Regions from separate parts of the Pseudomonas sp. TE3910 genome, predicted to be linked through region 3. Evidence: predicted binding sites of a transcription regulator. Region 3 holds the regulator's gene; each other region holds the start of a gene.
What was found. The regulator FliA, encoded in region 3, starts transcription of late flagellar genes. The targets are predictions, from matches to a motif close to CTAAAGTTTNNNNNNNNNNNGCCGNTAA.
Positions count from the first base shown of each region.

Region 1: the regulator FliA is predicted to act here: its motif matches at 3,635-3,662, upstream of motA (flagellar motor stator protein MotA).
Region 2: the regulator FliA is predicted to act here: its motif matches at 4,730-4,757, upstream of ACZ9H3_RS18590 (methyl-accepting chemotaxis protein).

Region 1 is NZ_JBWBQN010000001.1:3,900,722-3,908,077, forward strand. Features, by position in the region: gene serB (phosphoserine phosphatase SerB) at 1-259, shown strand, start outside; gene asd (archaetidylserine decarboxylase) at 326-1,189, opposite strand; gene ACZ9H3_RS17825 (rhodanese-like domain-containing protein) at 1,199-2,014, opposite strand; gene ACZ9H3_RS17830 (HDOD domain-containing protein) at 2,061-3,596, opposite strand; gene motA (flagellar motor stator protein MotA) at 3,727-4,578, shown strand; gene motB (flagellar motor protein MotB) at 4,582-5,601, shown strand; gene rsgA (small ribosomal subunit biogenesis GTPase RsgA) at 5,678-6,709, opposite strand; gene orn (oligoribonuclease) at 6,803-7,345, shown strand.
Region 2 is NZ_JBWBQN010000001.1:4,078,230-4,085,585, reverse strand. Features, by position in the region: gene ACZ9H3_RS18615 (Gfo/Idh/MocA family protein) at 1-218, opposite strand, end outside; gene ACZ9H3_RS18610 (IclR family transcriptional regulator) at 343-1,119, opposite strand; gene ACZ9H3_RS18605 (FAD-dependent oxidoreductase) at 1,295-3,013, shown strand; gene pcaG (protocatechuate 3,4-dioxygenase subunit alpha) at 3,082-3,687, opposite strand; gene pcaH (protocatechuate 3,4-dioxygenase subunit beta) at 3,699-4,418, opposite strand; gene ACZ9H3_RS18590 (methyl-accepting chemotaxis protein) at 4,844-6,763, shown strand; gene ggt (gamma-glutamyltransferase) at 6,826-7,356, opposite strand, start outside.
Region 3 is NZ_JBWBQN010000001.1:4,887,978-4,895,333, forward strand. Features, by position in the region: gene flhA (flagellar biosynthesis protein FlhA) at 1-143, shown strand, start outside; gene flhF (flagellar biosynthesis protein FlhF) at 155-1,465, shown strand; gene fleN (flagellar synthesis regulator FleN) at 1,586-2,419, shown strand; gene fliA (RNA polymerase sigma factor FliA) at 2,416-3,156, shown strand; gene ACZ9H3_RS22395 (chemotaxis response regulator CheY) at 3,263-3,637, shown strand; gene ACZ9H3_RS22400 (protein phosphatase CheZ) at 3,658-4,446, shown strand; gene ACZ9H3_RS22405 (chemotaxis protein CheA) at 4,459-6,687, shown strand; gene ACZ9H3_RS22410 (protein-glutamate methylesterase/protein-glutamine glutaminase) at 6,733-7,356, shown strand, end outside.

The sequences.
Region 1 (7,356 bases), 990 kb from region 3:
GGTAGAGCCGATTGTCGATGCACAGCGCAAGGCTGATCTGCTGACCGAGCTGGCACGCAAGGAAGGCTTGCAGATGGAGCAAACCATTGCCGTGGGCGATGGTGCCAATGACCTGCCAATGCTGGCCATTGCAGGGCTGGGTGTTGCGTTCCGGGCCAAACCGTTGGTCAAGCAGTCGGCCAAACAGGCGATTTCGACATTGGGCCTGGATGGTGTGTTGTACCTGCTGGGCATGCGTGACCGCCACGGTCGTGGCTGATCACGCTGCTGGTTAGCCCCGCATGACATGCGCCCCCGGCCTGGGGGCGCATGTTTGTCTGTAGCGTCAGGCTTGTGCAGGCAGTGCCAGGCCTTGGCCCATTCGTACAGCAGAACCTGCTGTCAGCTCTTCAGCCCATTTCACTTGATCCTGACCGAACAGCACGATAGCGGTCGAACCCAGTTTGAAACGTCCCAGCTCCGCACCCTTTTCCAGGTGGATCGGCGCACGGGCGGCGTCGTCGTAGCGGAAGGTTTTCAGCTCGCGCTTCGGCGGTGTCACCAGGCCCGCCCAAACGGTTTCGATCGATGCCACGATCATTGCACCCACCAGCACCACGGCCATCGGGCCACGTTCGGTGTCGAACAGGCAGACCACGCGTTCGTTACGGGCAAACAGCTCCGGTACGTTTTCGGCGGTAGTCTGGTTGACCGAGAACAGGCGACCCGGGACGTAGACCATCTCGCGCAGTGTGCCGGCCAGTGGCATGTGCACGCGGTGGTAGTCCTTCGGCGACAGGTAGATGGTGGCGAACTGGCCGCCCATGAACGGCGCAGCAAGTGCTGGATCGCCGCCCAGTAGCTCCAGGGCGCTGAAGCTGTGGCCCTTGGCCTGGAAAATGCGTCCGTGCTCGATAGGGCCGAGCTGGCTCACAGCACCGTCGGCTGGGCAGAGAATCGCCCCTGGAGTTGTGTCCAGCGAGCGTGCATCCGGTTTCAGCGCGCGGGTGAAGAAGGCGTTGAAGTGCTCGTAGGCGGTCACGTCTTCGACCAGCGCTTCACTCATGTTGACCTGGTAGCGTTTGGCGAACCATTGGGTGAACGCATTCTTGAACCAGCGCACGCGGCACTCGGCAATACAGCCTGCCAGGCGCGAAAGCAGGTGATGCGGCAGCAGGTACTGGCTGATGATGAACAAGCGGGATTTCATTGGGTTTCCTTAAACTTCTACAGGCGTGTCCGGATGGTTGCCCCATTCGCCCCACGAGCCGGCATACGCCTTGACCCGTGGGTAGCCGAGGGCCTTGGCCACCAGGTAGGTAAAGCCGGAGCGGTGGTGTGTCTGGCAGTGGGTAACCACTTCCTTGTCTTTGCTGATGCCCAGTTGCTCGAGGATCTGTGGCATGTCTTTGCGGATACGCAGGGCATTGTCGGTGTCCATGCCCTTGGTCCACTCGAAATTGACCGCACCGGGGATATGTCCGCCCTTGGCGGCGAGGACCTTTTCACCGCTGTATTCCAGTTGGCTGCGCGCATCCCAGATCGCCAGGTCGGCAGCGCCGAGGCGGCTTTGCAGGTATTCGCGGGTGGCTGTCGGTGCGTCGTTCAGGCGCAGGCTGACCGGGCCGCCAGCGCTGGCCGGCACATCGGTGGACAGGGCCAAGCCTGCGCCATGCCAGGCATGCAGGCCACCATCCAGGTAGTGGTAGCGTGTGTGGCCGATTACGTCCAGCAGCCAGATGAAGCGCCCGGCCCAACCGCCACCTTCGTCGTCATACACGACGTAGACGGCATTGGGGTTATGCCCGAGCTCGCCGAACAGTTTTTCCAGGTCAGCTTTGGCCGGCAGCAAGCCTGGCGCTGGAGGCTGACCCAATTGCGTGCGCTTGGGATCAACGAAGCGCGCCCCCGGGATATGTCCACTGCCGTAGCGGTTGACGCTGGTCAGATCGACCAGAATCAGCTCCGGGGCCTCAAGGCGAGCCTGCAGGTCAGCGGGCTCGATCACCAGGGGCAAGCCAGAAAAGTCAGTCATCCAGGGTCTCCACGTCGAAAGAGAGGGGGCGATTGTAGCGCATGGGTCAGGCACTGCGATTGCTGAAGTTGTTCAGGGCGCGTTCGATGCATTGCGCGGTCTTGCCGAAGGCTTGCACGCTGATTTCCGAGAAGGGCGCGCCGCCTTGGTCGGCCACCAGCAGCATGACGACCCGGCCATGGCTCGACAGCGAGCGCAACAGCACGTGACTGCCCTTGAACAGGCTGCGCAGGCTGGCCGGCAACAGTGCAGAAAACTGCGCGTTGTTTTCCGGGGTCAGGCGCAGTTGGGCTGACTGAGCCAGCAGGCGTTGCAGCACTTTGCTCTGATCGATCTGCAGGTTCAGGCTGGCAGCCTCTTTGGCCAGGCCGGCAATTTGATGAACGCGCAGGTGGGTCAGGTTCTTGTCGGTCATCAGTAGCATCACCCGCTGCATGCCGCAGGCGAGCAGCGCGTCCCGGGCGTGAGTCGTCAGGTGCATGGCGTTGGTGAAGGGGCTGGGTTCGGCCAGCAGTTCGGCGCAGTACTTGCGCCAGGCACCCAGTGCCTCGGTTGACGGCGGCGCCGCTGGCAACAGGCCGCGCGGGATACGGCGTGCCTCCCACGGCCAGATCAATGCTTCCGCCGGGTGGAACAGGTCGGCATCTGCGTGGCTGCGGGCACTGCTGGCGGCGTGTTGGTGAATCTGCTGCTGTACCGCGTCGATAGGTTCTTGCAAGTACAGGCTGATCAGGTACTCCCAGCGAACGTTGTGCGGGCTGGTCCAGGCCACCTGGGCCGACAGCGCCAAACCATTGGCCAGTAGCACGGTGTTGGCCGGCTGGTTGAACCAGCGTCGCAAACCGGGATCATCGTCCAGTTGCTGTTGTTGATGCAGCGGGTCGTCATCACGCGCAATGTGGGTGACCTTGGCCAGCAGTTCGCGCTCCTCCTGCAGCAAGTGATAGCCCTGAGTGACCCAGTTTGGCAGGCGCCAATGATTGGCCAGGGCCTGGAAGATGGCGAGCAGGCGCACACCGAACAACTCGTGTTCAACGGCCGTTGATGATTCGCTCTTGTGGACAACCCGCACTTCCCATTCTTCAAGCAACTTGGGGTAAGTGATTGCCAGAGGCCAGAGCGGTGAGAGGAACAGCAGGCTGCCCCAGTGGATTTCCTGCCACAGTCGCGCCAGTCGATTGGCGAACAGGCCATTGGCTTGCGTGCAGGCATGCTGGCTGACCATCTGCAACTGCCGCAGGGGTTGCGGGATCTGCGCCTGATCCAGGGTGGGCAAGCGCTCAAGCAGTTCTTCGGTGCGCTTGAGGCCCAACCTGTTCAGGGCGATTTCCAGGCTCTCGGCCGGTTCACTCATGCTCGAATGAGTGTGTTGATTGGCCTCGCGGATCACGCTCAGCACCAGCGCTGGGCTGCCCTGCATCAGCTCGGCAATGTCACGTAACGAGCTTCGGTTGTCGCTGATTGCCGCACGAACCCGTGCATGGCTGTCGCGGGGTACCGGAAGGCGAGCGCTGTCTAGAAGCCTGACCCAGGCATCGAGTGTTTTTGGGGTTTTATTTGGCACGATAGTTTCATTAGGCATGCTGTAGGGCGCCTGAACTGGCTTTTCGCCTTGACTGGCTATAGTCTGGCGCAGAAGTGCCGATAAGTAGAAGAAGAGTTTTCGAGCTTCCGCCCCCCGACCCTGACCACGACAGTAAGTGCTTTAAACTATGGCTAAAATTATCGGCATCATCGTCGTATTCGCGAGTGTGCTTGGCGGATATGTGCTTTCTCACGGCAAAATCGCTGCGTTGATTCAGCCTTTCGAAGTGCTGATCATCGGGGGTGCTGCATTCGGTGCGTTTTTGCAGGCCAACCCTGGCCATATGACCATGCACGTGGTCAAAAAATCGTTGCAGATGTTCAGCACGCGCTTCACGCACACCTTTTATATCGAGGTGTTGGGCCTGGTCTACGAGATCCTCAACAAGAGCCGTCGTGAAGGCATGATGGCGATTGAAGCCGATATCGAAGACGCGGCGGCCAGTCCGATTTTTGCCAAGTACCCGGCTGTGCTCAAGGATGAACGTATGACCGCGTACATCTGCGACTACCTGCGCATCATGTCTACCGGCAACATGGCTCCCCACGAGCTGGAAGGCCTGTTCGACATGGAATTGCTGAGCCTTAAGGAAGAGCTTGAGCATCCGTCGCACGCGGTGACGGGTATTGCCGACGGTATGCCGGGTTTCGGTATCGTGGCTGCCGTACTGGGTATCGTGGTGACCATGGCCTCGCTGGGTGATGGCGATCAGAAATCCATCGGTCTGCACGTGGGCGCGGCGCTGGTCGGTACCTTCTTCGGTATTCTCGCGGCCTATGGTTTCTTCGGTCCACTGGCCAATACGCTGCGTCATGACGCCCGTGAAGAACTCAATGTCTACGAGGCCATCAAGGCTTCGCTGGTCGCCTCGGCGTCGGGCATGCCGCCATCGCTGGCTGTAGAGTTCGGTCGCAAGGTACTGTTCCCGTCGCATCGTCCGAGCTTCGCTGAGCTGGAACAAGCGGTTCGCGGTCGCTAAGCCATGGAGAACAATCAGCCCATTATCGTCAAGCGCGTCAAACGCTTTGACGCTGGCCATCACGGTGGCGCCTGGAAGATTGCGTTCGCCGACTTCGCGACGGCGATGATGGCGTTCTTTCTGGTGCTCTGGCTGCTGTCGACGGCCACGCCGGAACAGAAGCTTGCCATCGCTGGCTACTTCAAAGACCCGATAGGGTTCTCTGAAAGTGGTACGCCGTACATTATCGACCTGGGCGGTTCGCCTCAGTTGGCCCCTGAAAAGACTATCAACCCTGAGGTGAAGTCCGAGCCAACGCCTGACACCAGCATTCAGCTGGATAAGGACAAGGTCGAAACCATGGCCGAACAGGTTGAGCGTGAGCGTCTGGAGTTGTTGCTGCAGGAGCTGCAAAACAAGGTCGAAGAAAACCCGCAGCTACAGAAGTTCAAGGATCAGATCCTCTTCGAGATTACCCAGGACGGCCTGCGTATCCAGATCATGGACGCGGAAAACCGGCCGATGTTCGATTTGGGCAGTGCGCGCTTGCAGCCTTATTTCGAAGATATCCTGCTGGCCATGGCCGATACCATCAAGGCCGTACCGAACAAGATCAGCATCAGTGGCCACACGGATGCCAAGCCGTTCGCTGGTACGGGTGATTTCGGTAACTGGGAGCTTTCTGCCAACCGTGCCAACGCCGCTCGGCGTGCGCTGGTGGCGGGTGGTTACCCGGACACCCAGGTCGCTCGGGTAGTGGGTTATGCGTCGTCGTCGCTGTTTGATCGCGCTAACCCGTTCAATCCGGTTAACCGTCGTATCGATATCATCGTGCTGACCAAGAAGGCCCAGCGAGCGATGGAGGGTGAGCAGGCGCCTGCCGCGCCGGATGGCACTCAGCCAGGTGGTGCACCGGTTTCGCCGGGCGGCTCCAGCGGTGCAACTGCGCCAGAGCCCGAGCCTATGCAGCCACACGAGCTGCGCCAGAAGCTGAATATCTTCGAGGATGGTGTGTTGAAGATGGACGAGCCGGGCAAGCGTTAAGTCCAAGGCACTCAAAACGCCCGCGCAGAGCGATCTGCGCGGGCGTTTTGCTGTGTGCTGACGGGCTCGTTATTGCTTAGTAGCTGTCTTGCGGCAAGCTGGCAATGATCGAGCGGTAGCTGTTCATGCGCTGCTGCTGGATGCGCCCGTCTTCCAGTGCCTTGAGCAGGGCGCAGCCGGGTTCGCGATCATGCTTGCAGTCGCGGAAGCGGCAGGTGCCGAGCAGGTCATTGAACTCGATAAAGCCCGACTCGACATCAGCGCGGCTGACATGGCCCAGGCCGAACTCACGGATACCCGGTGAGTCGATCAGTTCGCCACCCCCGGGGAAGTGGAAGAGGCGGGCGGTCGTCGTGGTATGGGTGCCTTGGCCTGACCATTCGGACAGCGCGCCAACACGGGCTTGCACCTCGGGTAGCAGGCTGTTGACCAGCGATGACTTACCCACCCCCGACTGGCCGACGAACACACTGATATGGCCGTCGAGTTGGGACTGCAACTGTTGCATGCCGTCGCCATGGTGGGCCGAAACCTCCAGCAGCGGGTAACCCAGTTGCCGGTACACCGCCAGCAGTGCATTGAGTGCCGGGGCGTTCTGTTCGTCGATCAGGTCGGCCTTGTTCAGCAGGAGCAAGGGGCGAATACCGGCGTGTTCGGCGGCTACCAGGTAGCGGTCGATCAGGTTGGCATGCGGTTCGGGCATTGGTGCGAAGACGATCACGATCAGGTCGACGTTGGCCGCCACCGGTTTCAGCTGGCCGCGCGAGTCTGGGCGGCACAGTTCGGTGCTGCGCGGCATTTGCGCCACGATCACGCCAATGCCCTGGTTGCCTGCGCGCCAGACGACGCGGTCGCCGGTTACCAGTGCTGGCAGGTTCGCGCGAAGGTGGCAACGAAAGACCTGGCCGACCTGTTCGCCGTCCTGGGCCTCGACTTCAACTTGTACGCCAAAGTGGGCGATTACCAGGCCCAGTTGCTCGGGCCCCAAGTCGCCACCTTCGAGTACCTCCATGGCCTGTTGTTCGCGTTTGGCGGCGCGTGCAGCGCGTTCGCCCTGGATTTTTTCGATACGCCAGTTCTGGCGACGATTGAGCTGGCGTTTGGCCATGAAGGTTCCGTGCGGGAGGCAATATTAAATCGGTCTGGAGTTTAGCATGCTCCACTAGGCTAAACTGCGTAGCTACGTTGAGGAGCACACTGTATGCAGAACCCCCAGAACCTGATCTGGATCGATCTGGAAATGACCGGTCTGGACCCTGATCATGATGTCATCATCGAGATGGCCACGATTGTCACCGACAGTGACCTGAATACCCTGGCTGAAGGGCCGGTCATCGCGATCCATCACAGCGATGAGGTGCTGGCGCGCATGGACGAGTGGAACACTCGCACCCACGGCGCTTCGGGCCTGACTCAGCGCGTGCGTGAGAGCAAGGTCGACATGGCCGCCGCCGAAGCACAGACCCTGGCCTTCCTCGAGCAGTGGGTGCCGAAGGGCAAGTCGCCGATCTGTGGCAACAGCATCTGTCAGGACCGCCGCTTCCTCTACCGCCACATGCGTGAGCTGGAAAACTATTTCCACTACCGTAATCTCGACGTCTCAACCCTGAAGGAGCTGGCTGCACGCTGGGCGCCTGAGGTCCGCGACAGTTTCAAGAAAGGTGGAACCCATCTGGCACTGGACGACATCCGCGAATCCATTGCCGAGCTGCGTCACTACCGCGAGCACTTCATCAAGTTCTGATGCGGCGCGCA
Region 2 (7,356 bases), 810 kb from region 3:
GGGTTGGCGACGATGACGGCCTCAGGCCGGGCGAGAGCAAGCATCTGCCGGTAATCGGCGTAGTGAGCCACACCGCACTCGGCAGCAAACTCAGCCGCACTTTCATTCGGGTCGGCCACCGCGCACAGCTGTGCCTGGTCGAGTGTTCGTAAATGCTGATAGTGCTGGCGGCCCATAACCCCTGCCCCGATCAAGGCAATTCGCAATGGCTGATTCAAGCCTGAGTTCCTCGTGATGAGCTGTTGTTCTTCACATTTTATTTAGAACTCAGTTCCACTTTTCTTGCAAGCAAAAAAAATGGCAACCCTGAGGGCTGCCATTCGCTATGGCGCTGCAGAAACGCTAGAGGAACAACTCCGAAGCGGGGCAGGCTGCCGACAACTCTGCCGTCGCAGCCAGCAATGCCGGGGCCAGTTCATGCATACGCGCCTCACTCATACGGGCACTGGGCCCGGCGACACTAAGCACCCCGACCACATGCCCGTCCAGCGGGTGACGCACCACTGCCGCCAGTGCCGAGGTGCCTACCGCAGAGCTCTCAACGACCCAGGCATAACCATGCTCACGGGCAATGCGCAGACGCTCGAGCAAATCGGCATTGGAAGCCGGGGCATTGGGGCCAAAGTCCTCCCGCCGGGCAATCCCTTGGCGCTCCACCAGCAGCAAGGCCTGCGCATCACTCAGGCTGGCCAGCCAGGCATGCCCGGAAGCGGTGTAAAACAATGGCGCATCCCGGCCCATATCGGGGTCATAACGCAACCCCGAGCGAGCCCCCTGAGCTTTGGCGATCCAGGTTTGGCGCTCGCCGTCGATCACTCCAAGACGCACCAGCTCACCCGTTTGCTGGGCCAATTGATCAAGGACGGGTTGAACCACATCGGCGCCAGCGCTGGAGAGGTAACGAAAACCCAAAGCGACCAGCTTGGTACTCAGCAGATAACGACTGTTTTCCGGGTTTTGCCGCACATACCCGAGGCGTATCAGCTCGGCCAACATGCGATGGGTAGCACTCTTGGGGATGTCCAGTTGCTCAGCCAGCGTTTGCATTGGCAGGCCGCGCGGGGCGCTGGTGAGGCTTTCGAGAAGGCTTAACGCACGTTCAATCTGACTGCCGGCCATGGTCACGGTCCCTAAAAATTTTGCCGATTCTAAAGAGCGTCGGCGAAAGCGCAAACCACTGTTCGATCTTCGCCCATTTTGCCCGCTTTGCACTTGGCGATATCGGACAGCAACCATAGAATATGGAATTGAGTTCCAAAAACAAAACTATTCGACCCTGAACGCGAGATCTCAAATGCCTGCCGACACCTCTTTGCACACCACGGTGGACTGCGATGTCCTGGTCATCGGTTCCGGTGCTGCCGGTTTATCCACCGCCGTGACAGCCGCCTGGCACGGTAAAAAGGTCATCGTGGTCGAGAAAGACCCGGTGTTCGGCGGTGCCACCGCCTGGTCCGGAGGTTGGATGTGGGTGCCCTGCAATCCACTGGCACAACGCGCCGGTATCATTGAAGACCGTTCACTGCCCCGTACCTACCTTGAGCACGAACTGGGCGAGCGCTTCGATCCCGTAATGATCGATGCGTTTCTGGAGGCCGCGCCTCACATGGTCTCGTTCTTCGAACGCCATACTGCCCTGCAGTTTTCCGATGGCAACGCTATCGCCGATATTCATGGCGACACACCCGGTGCCGGAACGGGCGGACGTTCGGTTATCGCCGCCCCCTACAATGCTCGCGAAGTCGGCAAGTTGCTCAAACGCCTGCGCAAGACCATGCGCGAAACCTCGTTCATGGGCATGCCGATCATGGCCGGCAAAGACCTCGCGGCCTTCCTGACCCTGACCCGTTCCTGGCGCTCGCTGCTCCACGTGACCAAGCGCTTCAGCCGGCACCTGCTCGACCTGGCGCTCAACGGTCGGGCCATGCACCTGGTCAATGGTGTTGCACTGGTGGCCAGGCTGGCCAAGTCTGCCGAAGACCTCGGCGTACTGCTCTGGGAGTCGGCCCCGGCCAGCGAACTGATTCACGAAAACAACCGGGTGGCTGGCGCCGTCGTGCAAACACGCAACGGCCCCGTTAAGATCCGCGCGCGTCATGCGGTAGTGCTGGCGGCAGGCGGCTTCCCCAACGATATCGAACGTCGCAAGGCGTTGTTCCCGCGTACGCCCACCGGCAACGAACACCTGGCCTTGCCGCCACTGAGCGCCAACGGCGACGGCCTGCGCCTGGGCGAAAGCGTCGGCGGCCGGATGGCTGACGACCTGCTCAGCCCGGTCGCCTGGGCACCAGTCTCCAGGGTGCCATACAAGGACGGCACGTTCGGTCACTTCCCGCACATCATCGAACGTGGCAAGCCAGGCATTATCGGTGTACTGGCGAACGGCAAGCGCTTCGTCAACGAAGCCGGCGGTTACTATGACTATGTCAGTGCCATGGTCGCTGCGGCGCCGGGTGAAGAGGTGGCCTCCTGGCTGATCTGCAGCCATGCCTTCCAGCGCCGTTATGGCCTGGGGATTTCCCGCCCGTTCCCACTGCCGGTCGAACCCTTCGTACGCTCCGGCTACCTGAAGAAAGGCGACACCCTTGAAGCGCTGGCCCAGGCTTGCGGTATCGACCCCCAGGGTTTGAGTACGACCGTCGAGCAATACAACCGCCATGCGCGCAACGGCGAAGACCCGTTGTTCGGCCGTGGCTCTACACCCTACAACCGTAAACAAGGGGATGCGTTGCATGGCCCCAATCCTTGCGTCGCGCCGATCGAGAAAGGCCCCTTCTATGCAGTTAAAGTCGAACCGGGCTGCTTCGGCACCTTCGCTGGCCTCAAGACCAACGAGCACGCCCAGGTGCTTGATGAGCAACGCCAGCCCATTGCCGGGTTGTATGCGGTAGGTACCGACATGGCCAGCATCATGGGCGGCCACTACCCGGCAGGCGGCATAAACCTGGGACCGGCCGCGACCTTTGGTTACATCGCTGGACGCCACATTGCCGGCGCAACAGCCTACGAGTAACTCCACTACAAACAGCAGCCCATAAAAAAAGCCCGCCAATTGGCGGGCTTCTTTATGGCGCTACAGGCTTAGAAGTCGAAGAACACCGTTTCGCCTTCACCCTGAATACGAATGTCGAAGCGGTAGGCCAGTTTACCGTCCACTTCACAACGCTTGGCAACCAGGGTCTCGCGACGCTGCGGCTGCTCGATCAGGTTGAGTACCGGGCACTTGGCGTTGGCCTCGGCTTCATCATCGAAGTACAAGCGGGTCTGCAGGTGGATATTGATACCACGGGCAAACAGGCTCACGTTGATGTGCGGTGCCATTGGCACACCGGCGGCATTCAGCGCGACACCCGGCTTGATGGTGTGCAGGTTCCACTCGCCCGCATCAAAGGTCGTGGCTGTGCGACCGAAGCTGTTGAATGGCTTTTCCAGGTTGAAATCTGGCTGATAGTGACCCTCATGGTCAGCCTGCCAGAACTCCAGGAACGAGTCGCGCACCAGATGGCCGTTGCCATCGTATACATGGCCAAACACCAGGATCTGTTGGCCCGGGGCATCGGCACGCGCCATACGGTTCCAGATTTCCTGAGGGCGAGTCGGGTTACCGGCGGCTTCCAGTGCCAGGCCGATATGAACGTAAGGACCGGCGGTCTGCGAAGGGGTTTCCGGCAGCAGTTGAGTAGGCATGGCGGGGCTCCTTAGCAGTTTTCAAAGTGCGTCTTGCGCTGGCCGCGCAGCACGATGTCGAAACGATAGGCCAGGCAATCCATCGGGTTCGCGTTGGTCATGTCCAGGCGTGCGATCAGGCTCTGTACCGCTTCAGGATTGGCGATCGACTTGACGATCGGGCACATCGGAATCAGCGGATCACCTTCAAAGTACAACTGGGTAATCAACCGGGTAGCGATCGACGGGCCGCTGATAGAGAAGTGGATATGCGCCGGACGCCAGTCGTTCGGCCCGTTACGCCATGGGTAAGGACCGGGCTTGATCGTGCGGAAACTGTAGTAGCCATCACGGTCGGTCAAGGCTCGACCAACACCGCCGAAGTTAGGGTCCAGAGGCGCCAGGTAACGGTCGTTCTTGTGCCGATAACGGCCACCCGCGTTGGCCTGCCACATCTCCACCAGGGTATGCGGGATCGGCTTGCCGTACTGGTCACACACTCGACCGGAAACGATGATGCGCTCACCAACCGGCAGGCCGCCGTTGTTGAAGTTCAGCAACAGGTCATGGTCATGCTGACCAAACTGCAGGTGAGAGAAATCTGGACCGGTGCTTTCGCTGATCGACTGAGGAATGCTCACCAGTGCCTGACGCGGCGACCGGGCAACAGAGGTCTTGTAGTCGGGGGTCAGGGCTTTCGGGTGCCAATTGCGATCACGGATAGCGAAGCGACTGTCGTCTGTGGCGGACATGCCGTTCTCCTTGTTATTGGATGTGGAAAAGCCCGGGAGGAGCAGGCGAGCACCCAGTGTCGGCCAAGACGGCTTCGACGGGAACTGAAAAGAACCATGGGAAACATAACCAATGGGTTATGTATAGCGCAGCGCGCTCACGTCGCCTAACCCAAGAGTTTTCATAGGCTATGGCGAAAAGGGATACGCACGGCTCCACCGGCCAAGCGCTGGCAGGCTTGATTCAGGAGACGTTGAAGAAGCCCTGAACGGCGCAGAAACATGCGCTAAACACTTTGTTGATCAATTTCGTAGGAATTGCTGAAAAAGCGTTTCAGCTACTCGAACTGCCGCCGATAAAGCCAGCGTATGGATCGCATGGCACCAAGAAAAACAACCTTCCAGCGATCGGGATCAAGACCGTAAAACGTTCCTGGAGGGATGGTATGAACAGCTGGTTTGCCAATATCAGCGTCAATGTGAAACTCGGCCTGGGCTTCGGTCTGGTGCTGTTACTGACCGGCCTTCTGGCGCTGACAGGCTGGACCAGCCTTGGTGGCCTGATCGACCGTAGCAACTGGATGAGCGACATCACTCAGCTCAACAGCGACCTGACGAACATGCGCATTGCGCGCCTGCAATACATGTTGACCAACGGCGATGACACCAGCGCCGCCAATGTTCAAGCCAAACTCGACACGTTCAGCGCGCAACAGCAGAAACTGCTGAACAGCTTCAAGAGCCCCGAGAACATCAAACTGCTGCAGCAGCAGGCCAAGACCATCAGCGCGTATCAGGTATCACTGAACAAGATGCGCAACGGCTATAGAACCACCCTGGCCGCCCGCGATGCGATGGGTGTAGCCGCCGCCAGCGCCATCGAGTTGATCGAGTCGATCAACCGCGATGTCCTGGCCTTGCCAGAGAGCGACCCTCGTCGTCTTGAGCAATTCCAGGCCATTACGCGGGTCAAGGAACAACTGATGATGGTGCGCCTGGAAGTGCGCAGCTACATTGCCGACCTCAGTACTTCGACCGAACAGGCGGCTCTGCGACAACTGGATGCGGCCCTGACTGAAGTCCGCCAACTGAACGATCACCTGCCACGCGAAACCACCCGCGCCAAGCAGTTCGAAAGCGCCATCCTCGCCTACCGTGACGCCGTACTCACCTTCAAGAGCGCCATTGCCGAGATCGCCGTAGCTCGCCAGGAAATGACCGTACAAGGCGCCGATATCGTCAAATACAGCGATCAGCTCTATAAGATCCAACTGGATCGTCGTGATGACGAAAGCGCCCAGGCGCGTGCACTGCAACTCATCAGCACCCTGCTGGCACTGCTGTTCGGCGTACTGGCCGCGGTTATCATTACCCGCCAGATTACCCGCCCGCTGCAAGACACCCTCAAGGTGGTCGAGAAAATCGCTGCAGGCGACCTGACCCATGAGCTACGCGTGACCCGCCGAGACGAGTTGGGCGTTTTACAGCAAGGCATACAGCGCATGGGCAGCACCCTGCGTGACTTGATCACAGGCATCCGTGACGGCGTCACCCAGATCGCCAGCGCAGCGGAAGAACTCTCGGCGGTCACCGAGGAAACCAATGCCGGAGTCAACAGCCAGAAGGTCGAAACCGATCAGGTGGCAACCGCCATGCATGAAATGGCGACGACAGTGCAGGAGGTGGCGCGAAACGCCGAGTTGGCCTCAGAAGCGGCAACCGATGCTGACGGTCAGGCCCGTGCGGGTGATGAGGTCGTCGCCCAGGCCATTGCCCAAATCGAACGTCTGGCCGAAGAAGTGAAGCGCTCGACCGACGCCATGGGGCACCTGCAACAGGAAAGCCAGAAGATCGGCAGCGTCATGGACGTGATCAAGTCGGTCGCCGAGCAGACCAACCTGCTCGCCCTGAATGCCGCCATCGAAGCGGCCCGCGCAGGCGAAGCCGGTCGTGGTTTTGCCGTGGTCGCTGACGAGGTTCGCGGCCTGGCCCAGCGCACGCAGAAATCCACCGAAGAGATCGAAGAACTGGTAGCAGGCCTGCAAAGCGGCACCCAACAGGTCGCCAACGTCATGCTGAACAGCCGTAACCTGACCGACAGCAGCGTTGAACTGACGCGTAAAGCCGGTGCATCACTGGAGAACATCACCCGCGTGGTGTCGAACATCCAGTCGATGAATCAGCAGATCGCCGCAGCCGCCGAGCAGCAGAGTGCCGTAGCCGAGGAAATCAGCCGCAGCATCCTCAATGTACGCGATGTCTCGGAGCAGACTTCCGCAGCCAGTGAAGAAACCGCGGCGTCCAGCGTCGAGTTGGCGCGGCTGGGTAACCAGTTGCAGATGATGGTCAGCCACTTCCGCGTCTGACCTGAGACATCGTTGGCACTGCCGACACCAGCAGGCGTCGACAGTACCAGCGATAAGGCCGGTTACTTCACCACGTGGCCCACACCCCGGCCACGTGGATCGGAAGCGGTTTCCAGCGCCGTGCCATTGACCCGGATCGCCTGGATATCCCCCATCTCCCAACCCTGATCTTCCAGGGTGTACCCCATCTTCTTCAGATCATCAGCCACCTTGCCATTCAACGGCGCATAAGCGTCGTAATAGATAGTGTCCTTAGGCAGCAACTGATGATGCACACGCTGCGCAGCAACGGCCTTCTCCAGCGGCAGGTTGTAGTCATAGAGGTTGTTCAACACCTGGAAGATCGAGGTGAAAATCCGCGAACCACCTGGCGTACCCAGAACCAGGGTGACCTGGCCGTCGCGGGTTACCAGCGTTGGGCTCATTGACGAAAGCATGCGCTTACCTGGCTCGATGGCGTTGGCGTCGCCGCCGACCACACCGAAGGCGTTGGCTACGCCAGGCTTGGAACTGAAGTCATCCATCTCGTCATTGAGCAGGAAGCCCGCGCCCTTGACGACAACGCCACTGCCATAGTCCCAGTTCAAGGTGTA
Region 3 (7,356 bases):
TCTTGTTGGTCGCAGGGCCGATACGGGCAATGTTGTCGCGTTTTGGTCGCCTGGCAGTACCGAATTTGCATGTTTTGGCGTATCAGGAAATACCTGACAACAAGCAAGTCACCATCGTTGCCACAGTAGGCCCCAACGGCTGAGGTAGTGGGTTATGCAAGTTAAGCGTTTTTTCGCAGCCGATATGCGTCAGGCCATGAAGTTGGTTCGTGATGAACTGGGGGCTGAGGCCGCCATCATCGGCAACCGACGGATTGCTGGCGGTGTCGAGCTGACGGCTGCGCTGGACTACAAGTTGTCTGCCTTGTCGCCACGTGTTCCCAATGTCGAGCTTGAGGACGAACTGCGCAAGACTCAGTCGCGCATCGTCACTGCCCAAGCCGAATTGAGCAGCCGCGTCGAGGGTGACGAGACGGCGAATCGCCAGTTGTTCGCCGGCCTGCCACTGACTGCATCGGAGCCGCTGATCGAGCCGCATGTCGATGAGCCGGAGCGCCCTCGGGTCGCGCCAGCGCCTGCGGTAGATCAGCGCCTGTTTGACTCGATGCGTAACGAGCTGTCTGGTTTGCGTGAATTGCTGGAAGTGCAGCTGGGGTCGCTGGCGTGGACTCAACTGCAAGGCAGCAAACCGCAGCAAGCGAGCCTCTGGCGCCGCCTGCAGCGTATTGGCTTGTCGGGACCGCTGTCGCGCGAGCTGCTTGACCTGACCGCCGAAATTGAAGAGCCACGCCATGCCTGGCGGATGTTGCTGGCCCACCTGGCGCGGATGATCAGCGTGCCGGAAGTCGATCCGATCGAAGAGGGTGGGGTGATCGCCATGGTCGGCCCGGCGGGTATGGGCAAGACCACTACGCTGGCGAAGTTGGCAGCCCGCTACGTGCTCAAGTACGGCGCGCAGAACCTGGCTCTGGTGAGCATGGACAGTTTCCGCATCGGTGCCCAGGAACAACTGAAGACGCTCGGGCGTATCCTCAATGTTTCGGTCACCCATGTCGATCCGGGGCAGTCCTTGGGGCAGGCGTTGGAGCCCTTGCTGCGCAAGCGCGTGGTACTGATCGATACCGCAGGTTTGCAGGCCAGTGATCCGGCCCTGCGCATGCAGTTGGAGACGCTGGCCGGTCGCGGTATCCAGGCAAAGAACTACCTGGTGTTGGCGACGACCAGCCAGAAACAGGTGCTGACGGCGGCCTACCACAGCTACAAACGCTGCGGGCTGGCCGGTTGCATCCTGACTAAACTTGATGAAACCGCCAGCCTCGGTGAGGTGTTGAGCCTGGCGATCAGTCATGAATTGCCGGTGGCCTATCTGACCGATGGGCCGCGCATTCCGGATGACTTGCACTTGCCGCGCCGCCACCAGTTGGTCAGCCGCGCGGTTAGTGTGCAAATGCAGGACGAGCCCAGCGAGGAGGCCATGGCCGATATGTTCGCTGATCTCTATCACGGCCCTAAGCGTGTTGGCTGAGGTGTCGGTGAAGACGTTGCAAAGTATCTACATCAATGGTCTGCCAGGCATTTTTCAGGTGTTTGAAAGTGCAGCCAGTCATGTGGCCTCGGTCTAAGCAAGACAAGGTAAAGAACAAACATGGGTAGCATGCATCCCGTACAGGTGATCGCCGTGACCGGCGGCAAAGGTGGCGTTGGCAAGACTAACGTGTCAGTGAACTTGTCACTGGCGTTGGCCGAGCTCGGCCGTCGCGTCATGCTGTTGGACGCCGACCTGGGCCTGGCTAACGTCGACGTGTTGCTGGGCCTCACGCCCAAGCGAACCCTGGCCGACGTTATCGAAGGGCACTGCGAGCTGCGCGACGTGCTGCTGCAGGGGCCGGGTGGTGTGCGCATCGTGCCAGCCGCTTCGGGTACGCAAAGCATGGTTCACCTGGCGCCCGCTCAGCATGCCGGCCTGATTCAGGCGTTCAGCGATATCGGCGACAACCTCGATGTGCTGGTGATCGACACCGCTGCGGGTATTGGTGACTCGGTGGTCAGCTTCGTTCGAGCGGCCCAGGAAGTGTTGCTGGTGGTCTGTGACGAGCCCACCTCGATTACCGACGCCTATGCGTTGATCAAGCTGCTTAACCGTGATTACGGCATGAACCGCTTCCGCGTGCTGGCGAACATGGCGCAAAGCCCTCAGGAAGGGCGCAATCTGTTCGCTAAGTTGACCAAGGTCACGGATCGCTTCCTCGATGTCGCCCTACAATACGTCGGTGCAGTGCCGTATGACGAGTGCGTGCGTAAAGCCGTGCAGAAGCAGCGAGCGGTCTATGAAGCCTTTCCGCGTTCCAAGTGCGCGTTGGCGTTCAAGGCCATCGCACAGAAGGTCGATAGCTGGCCGCTGCCAGCCAACCCACGCGGCCATCTGGAGTTTTTCGTCGAGCGTCTGGTGCAGCCGACCAGTGTGGGGCCTGCTCTATGAGTGCCAGCGGTTTCCGGATGTACAGCAAGGCTTCGCGTGACGCGCAGTATGAGTTGGTCGAACGCTACGCGCCGCTGGTCAAGCGCATCGCTTACCACCTGTTGGCGCGTTTGCCCGCCAGTGTTCAGGTTGAAGACCTGATTCAGGCCGGCATGATCGGTTTGCTTGAGGTGGCGAACAAGTATGACTCAAGCAAAGGTGCCAGTTTTGAGACCTATGCCGGTATTCGCATCCGCGGTGCGATGCTGGATGAGGTGCGCAAGGGGGATTGGGCGCCGCGTTCGGTTCATCGTAATACCCGCATGGTCAGTGATGCAATTCGCGCTGTTGAAGCAAAAACAGGTCGTGACGCTAAAGATCATGAAGTTGCTGCCGAACTTCAATTGAGTCTCGATGATTATTACGGGATTTTGAATGACACCTTGGGCAGTCGCCTGTTCAGCTTCGACGACCTGTTGCAGGACGGCGAGCATGAAGGGCTGCACGAGGACGGCGCCAGCGCCCAGGTCGAGCCTTCGCGCGATCTGGAAGACGAGCGCTTTCAGGCAGCGTTGGCAGATGCGATTGCCAACTTGCCTGAGCGTGAGCGGCTGGTGCTGGCGTTGTATTACGACGAAGAGCTGAACCTCAAGGAAATCGGCGAGGTGCTTGGGGTCAGTGAGTCGCGGGTCAGCCAGTTGCACAGCCAGTGTGCTGCACGCTTGCGTGGGCGGCTGGGAGAATGGCGCGCGCGTTGATTGCTGGGTTTCATGCAGTCGTGAAAATGTTGTGCCGGATTTGATTGAGTGCGCGTTCAGCGCTGAGCGCGTTAAAGACTGCTTGGAGGTCTAATTGGACAAGAACATGAAAATCCTCATCGTTGACGATTTTTCGACGATGCGGCGGATCATCAAGAACCTGTTGCGTGACCTGGGCTTCACCAATACCCAGGAAGCGGACGACGGCGTCACTGCACTGCCAATGCTGCACAGCGGTAACTTTGATTTTCTGGTAACGGACTGGAACATGCCTGGCATGTCCGGCATCGACCTGCTGCGTACGGTGCGCGCTGACGAACGCCTGAAGCACCTGCCGGTGCTGATGGTAACGGCAGAGGCCAAGCGTGATCAGATCATTGAGGCGGCTCAGGCTGGCGTTAATGGTTACGTGGTAAAACCATTCACGGCTCAGGTGTTGAAAGAAAAGATCGAGAAGATCTTCGAGCGCGTCAATAGCTGAGGTACGCCACGGGGGCGCTTATGGAGCATAAACAATCGTCGTTGGGCGACTTCGAGTCGACACTGAAGAAACATGCCAACGAGCTTGTCGATAGCCTTGAACGAGGTAAATTCGGCGACGCGGTACAACTGATCCATCAGCTGAACCAGACCCGTGATCGTGGCCTGTATCAGGAAGTCGGCAAGCTCACCCGCGAGTTGCATAGTGCGATCGTCAGTTTTCATATTGACCCGCAGATGCCGCAGGCTGAGGAAGTGTCGCAGATCACCGATGCCACCGAGCGCTTGTCCTATGTGGTCAAGCTCACCGAGGGCGCGGCTAACCGGACCATGGACCTGGTCGAGCAAAGTACACCGGTGCTTCAAGAATTGAGTGCCGAGGCAAGTACCTTGAGTGCCGACTGGCAGCGTTTCATGCGTCGAGAAGTGGCTGCGCCGGAGTTTCGCGAGCTGGCGCGTCGCGTTGACAGTTTTCTGACGCGCAGCGAGGCCGGCACCCGTGAAGTGGCAGGCCACCTCAATGACATTCTGTTGGCTCAGGACTACCAAGACCTGACCGGCCAGGTGATCAAGCGCGTCACGCAACTGGTTACCGAAGTAGAAAGCAATCTGCTCAAGCTCGTATTGATGGCCAGTCAGGTCGACCGCTTTGCCGGTATTGAACATGACCACCAGCAGCTACGTGCTGAAAAAGATCAAGAAAAACATCCGACTCGGGGTGAAGGTCCGCAGATTCATGCCGATAAGCGTGAAGACGTCGTGTCCGGTCAGGACGATGTCGACGATCTGTTGTCCAGCCTGGGTTTTTAGGGAGCACGTTTAATGAGCTTCGGCGCCGATGAAGAAATCCTCCAGGATTTCCTGGTAGAAGCCGGCGAAATTCTTGAGCAACTGTCCGAGCAATTGGTCGAGCTGGAAAGCCGGCCTGATGATGCGGATCTGCTCAATGCAATCTTTCGCGGCTTTCACACTGTAAAAGGGGGCGCCGGCTTCCTCCAGCTCAATGAGCTGGTGGAGTGCTGCCATATTGCCGAGAACGTGTTCGACATTCTGCGCAAGGGTGAGCGTCGCGTTGACTCCGAGCTGATGGACGTGGTCCTGGAAGCCCTGGACACGGTCAACAGCATGTTCGGCCAGGTCCGCGAGCGCAGCGATGTGACGCCGGCCACGCCAGAGCTGCTGGCTGCGCTGGCACGTCTGGCTGAGCCGGCTTCGGCCCAGCAGGCCGCTGCACCCGAGCCAGAACCGGTTGCCGAGGCGCCCGCTGAGCAAGCGTCTGGCGACATTACCGACACGGAGTTCGAGCAACTGCTCGACTCGCTCAACGCCGTCAAGGCCGAAGCCGAGGCGCCTGCCGCTCCGGCAGCAGCGGCGGGTGATGAAATCACCGATGCCGAGTTTGAGTCATTGCTCGACCAACTGCACGGCAAAGGCCAGTTTGCTGCCGACAGCCTTCCCACACCTGCTGCGCCTGCGTCGGCAGCGGTTGTCGAGGCAGGCACTGAAGCCAGCAACGAAATTACCGACGACGAATTCGAAGCGCTGCTGGATCAGCTTCATGGCAAGGGTACCTTTGCTGTGGATGCACTGCCGGCCGCGGCTGTCGAGCCCGCTGCTACCGAAGGGGCGGGCGACCATATTTCCGAGCACGAGTTCGAAGCGTTGCTCGATCAGATCCACGGCAAAGGTAAATTTGCCGAGGGCGCAGCAGCAACGGCCTCGGTCGCAGAAGCAGCAGTAGCCAAGCCTGAGGCCAAACCTGCGGCCAAGCCCGCGCCCGCTGCAGCACCTGCACCTGCTCCCGTCGCCAAGCCAGCTGCCGCTGCAGCACCTGCGCGTCAGGCCGCTCCGGCGTCAGCCGACAAGCATGCCGCCAGCGAAGCCGAAACCACGGTGCGCGTCGATACCGCCCGCCTCGATGAGATCATGAACATGGTCGGCGAGCTGGTACTGGTGCGTAACCGTCTGGTTCGCCTGGGCTTGAACAGCGGCGATGAGGCCATGTCCAAGGCAGTGTCGAACCTCGACGTGGTCACCGCTGACCTGCAGACCGCGGTCATGAAGACCCGCATGCAGCCGATCAAGAAGGTCTTCGGGCGCTTCCCGCGCCTGGTTCGTGACCTGGCGCGCCAGTTGAAGAAAGAGATCAACCTGGAGCTGGTGGGCGAAGAGACCGACCTGGACAAAAACCTGGTCGAGGCCTTGGCCGACCCGCTGGTTCACTTGGTGCGCAACGCTGTCGACCACGGTGTCGAAACACCGGAAGAGCGTGAAGCCGCAGGCAAGTCGCGTGGTGGCAAGGTCGTACTGTCGGCTGAGCAGGAAGGCGATCACATCCTCTTGTCGATCTCTGACGACGGCAAGGGCATGGACCCCAACGTGCTGCGCGCCAAGGCGGTGGAAAAGGGCCTGATGGACAAGGATGCAGCCGATCGCCTGAGCGAGTCGGACTGCTACAACCTGATCTTCGCCCCGGGCTTTTCCACCAAGACCGAGATTTCCGATGTGTCTGGCCGTGGTGTCGGCATGGACGTGGTGAAAACCAAGATCTCCCAGCTCAACGGCTCGATCAACATCTACTCGGCCAAGGGCCAGGGTTCGAAGATCGTGATCAAGGTGCCGTTGACCTTGGCGATCATGCCGACGCTGATGGTCATGCTGGGCAATCAGGCGTTCGCGTTCCCGCTGGTCAACGTCAACGAAATTTTCCACCTCGACCTGTCGCGTACCAATGTGGTTGACGGCCAGGAAGTGGTGATCGTACGCGACAAGGCGTTGCCACTGTTTTACCTCAAGCGCTGGTTGGTCAGCTCTGCCGCTCATGAAGAGCAGCACGAAGGCCATGTGGTGATCCTCTCGGTGGGCACTCAGCGGATCGGCTTCGTCGTCGATCAGCTGGTCGGCCAGGAAGAGGTGGTCATCAAGCCGCTGGGCAAGATGCTGCAAGGCACCCCTGGGATGTCGGGCGCCACCATTACCGGTGACGGGCGCATTGCGCTGATCCTCGACGTTCCGAGCATGCTCAAGCGTTACGCTGCCCGGCGTATTTGATCCCGGTGGCGCGGTCTTTCGACCGCGCCCCGTAATGGAGTGTTTATGGCAGTCAAGGTCCTGGTGGTGGATGATTCCGGTTTCTTCCGCCGCCGTGTCTCGGAAATTCTTTCAGCGGACCCGACTATCCAGGTCGTGGGCACCGCGACCAACGGCAAGGAAGCGATCGACCAAGCACTGTCGCTCAAGCCTGATGTGATCACCATGGACTATGAAATGCCCATGATGGATGGCATCACTGCCGTTCGGCACATCATGCAGCGTTGCCCGACGCCGGTGTTGATGTTCTCCTCGCTGACCCATGAAGGTGCTCGCGTTACCCTTGATGCACTGGATGCCGGTGCGGTGGATTACCTGCCGAAGAACTTCGAGGACATCTCGCGCAACCCGGAAAAGGTCAAGCAACTGCTGTGCGAAAAGGTTCATACCATTTCCCGCAGTAACCGCCGCTTCAGCAGTTTCGCCACGCCAGCTCCGACTCCAGCGCCCAGCGCCCAGCACAGTGTCAGCAGCATGGCGTCGCCAGGCCTCTCGCGCCCAGCGCCTGCTAGCGCGCCAGCACGTGCGGCCGCACCCAGCTCGCCTGCACCCAAACGCAAGTCCTACAAGCTGTTGGCCATCGGCACGTCGACAGGCGGCCCGGTTGCCCTGCAGCGCGTACTGACCCAG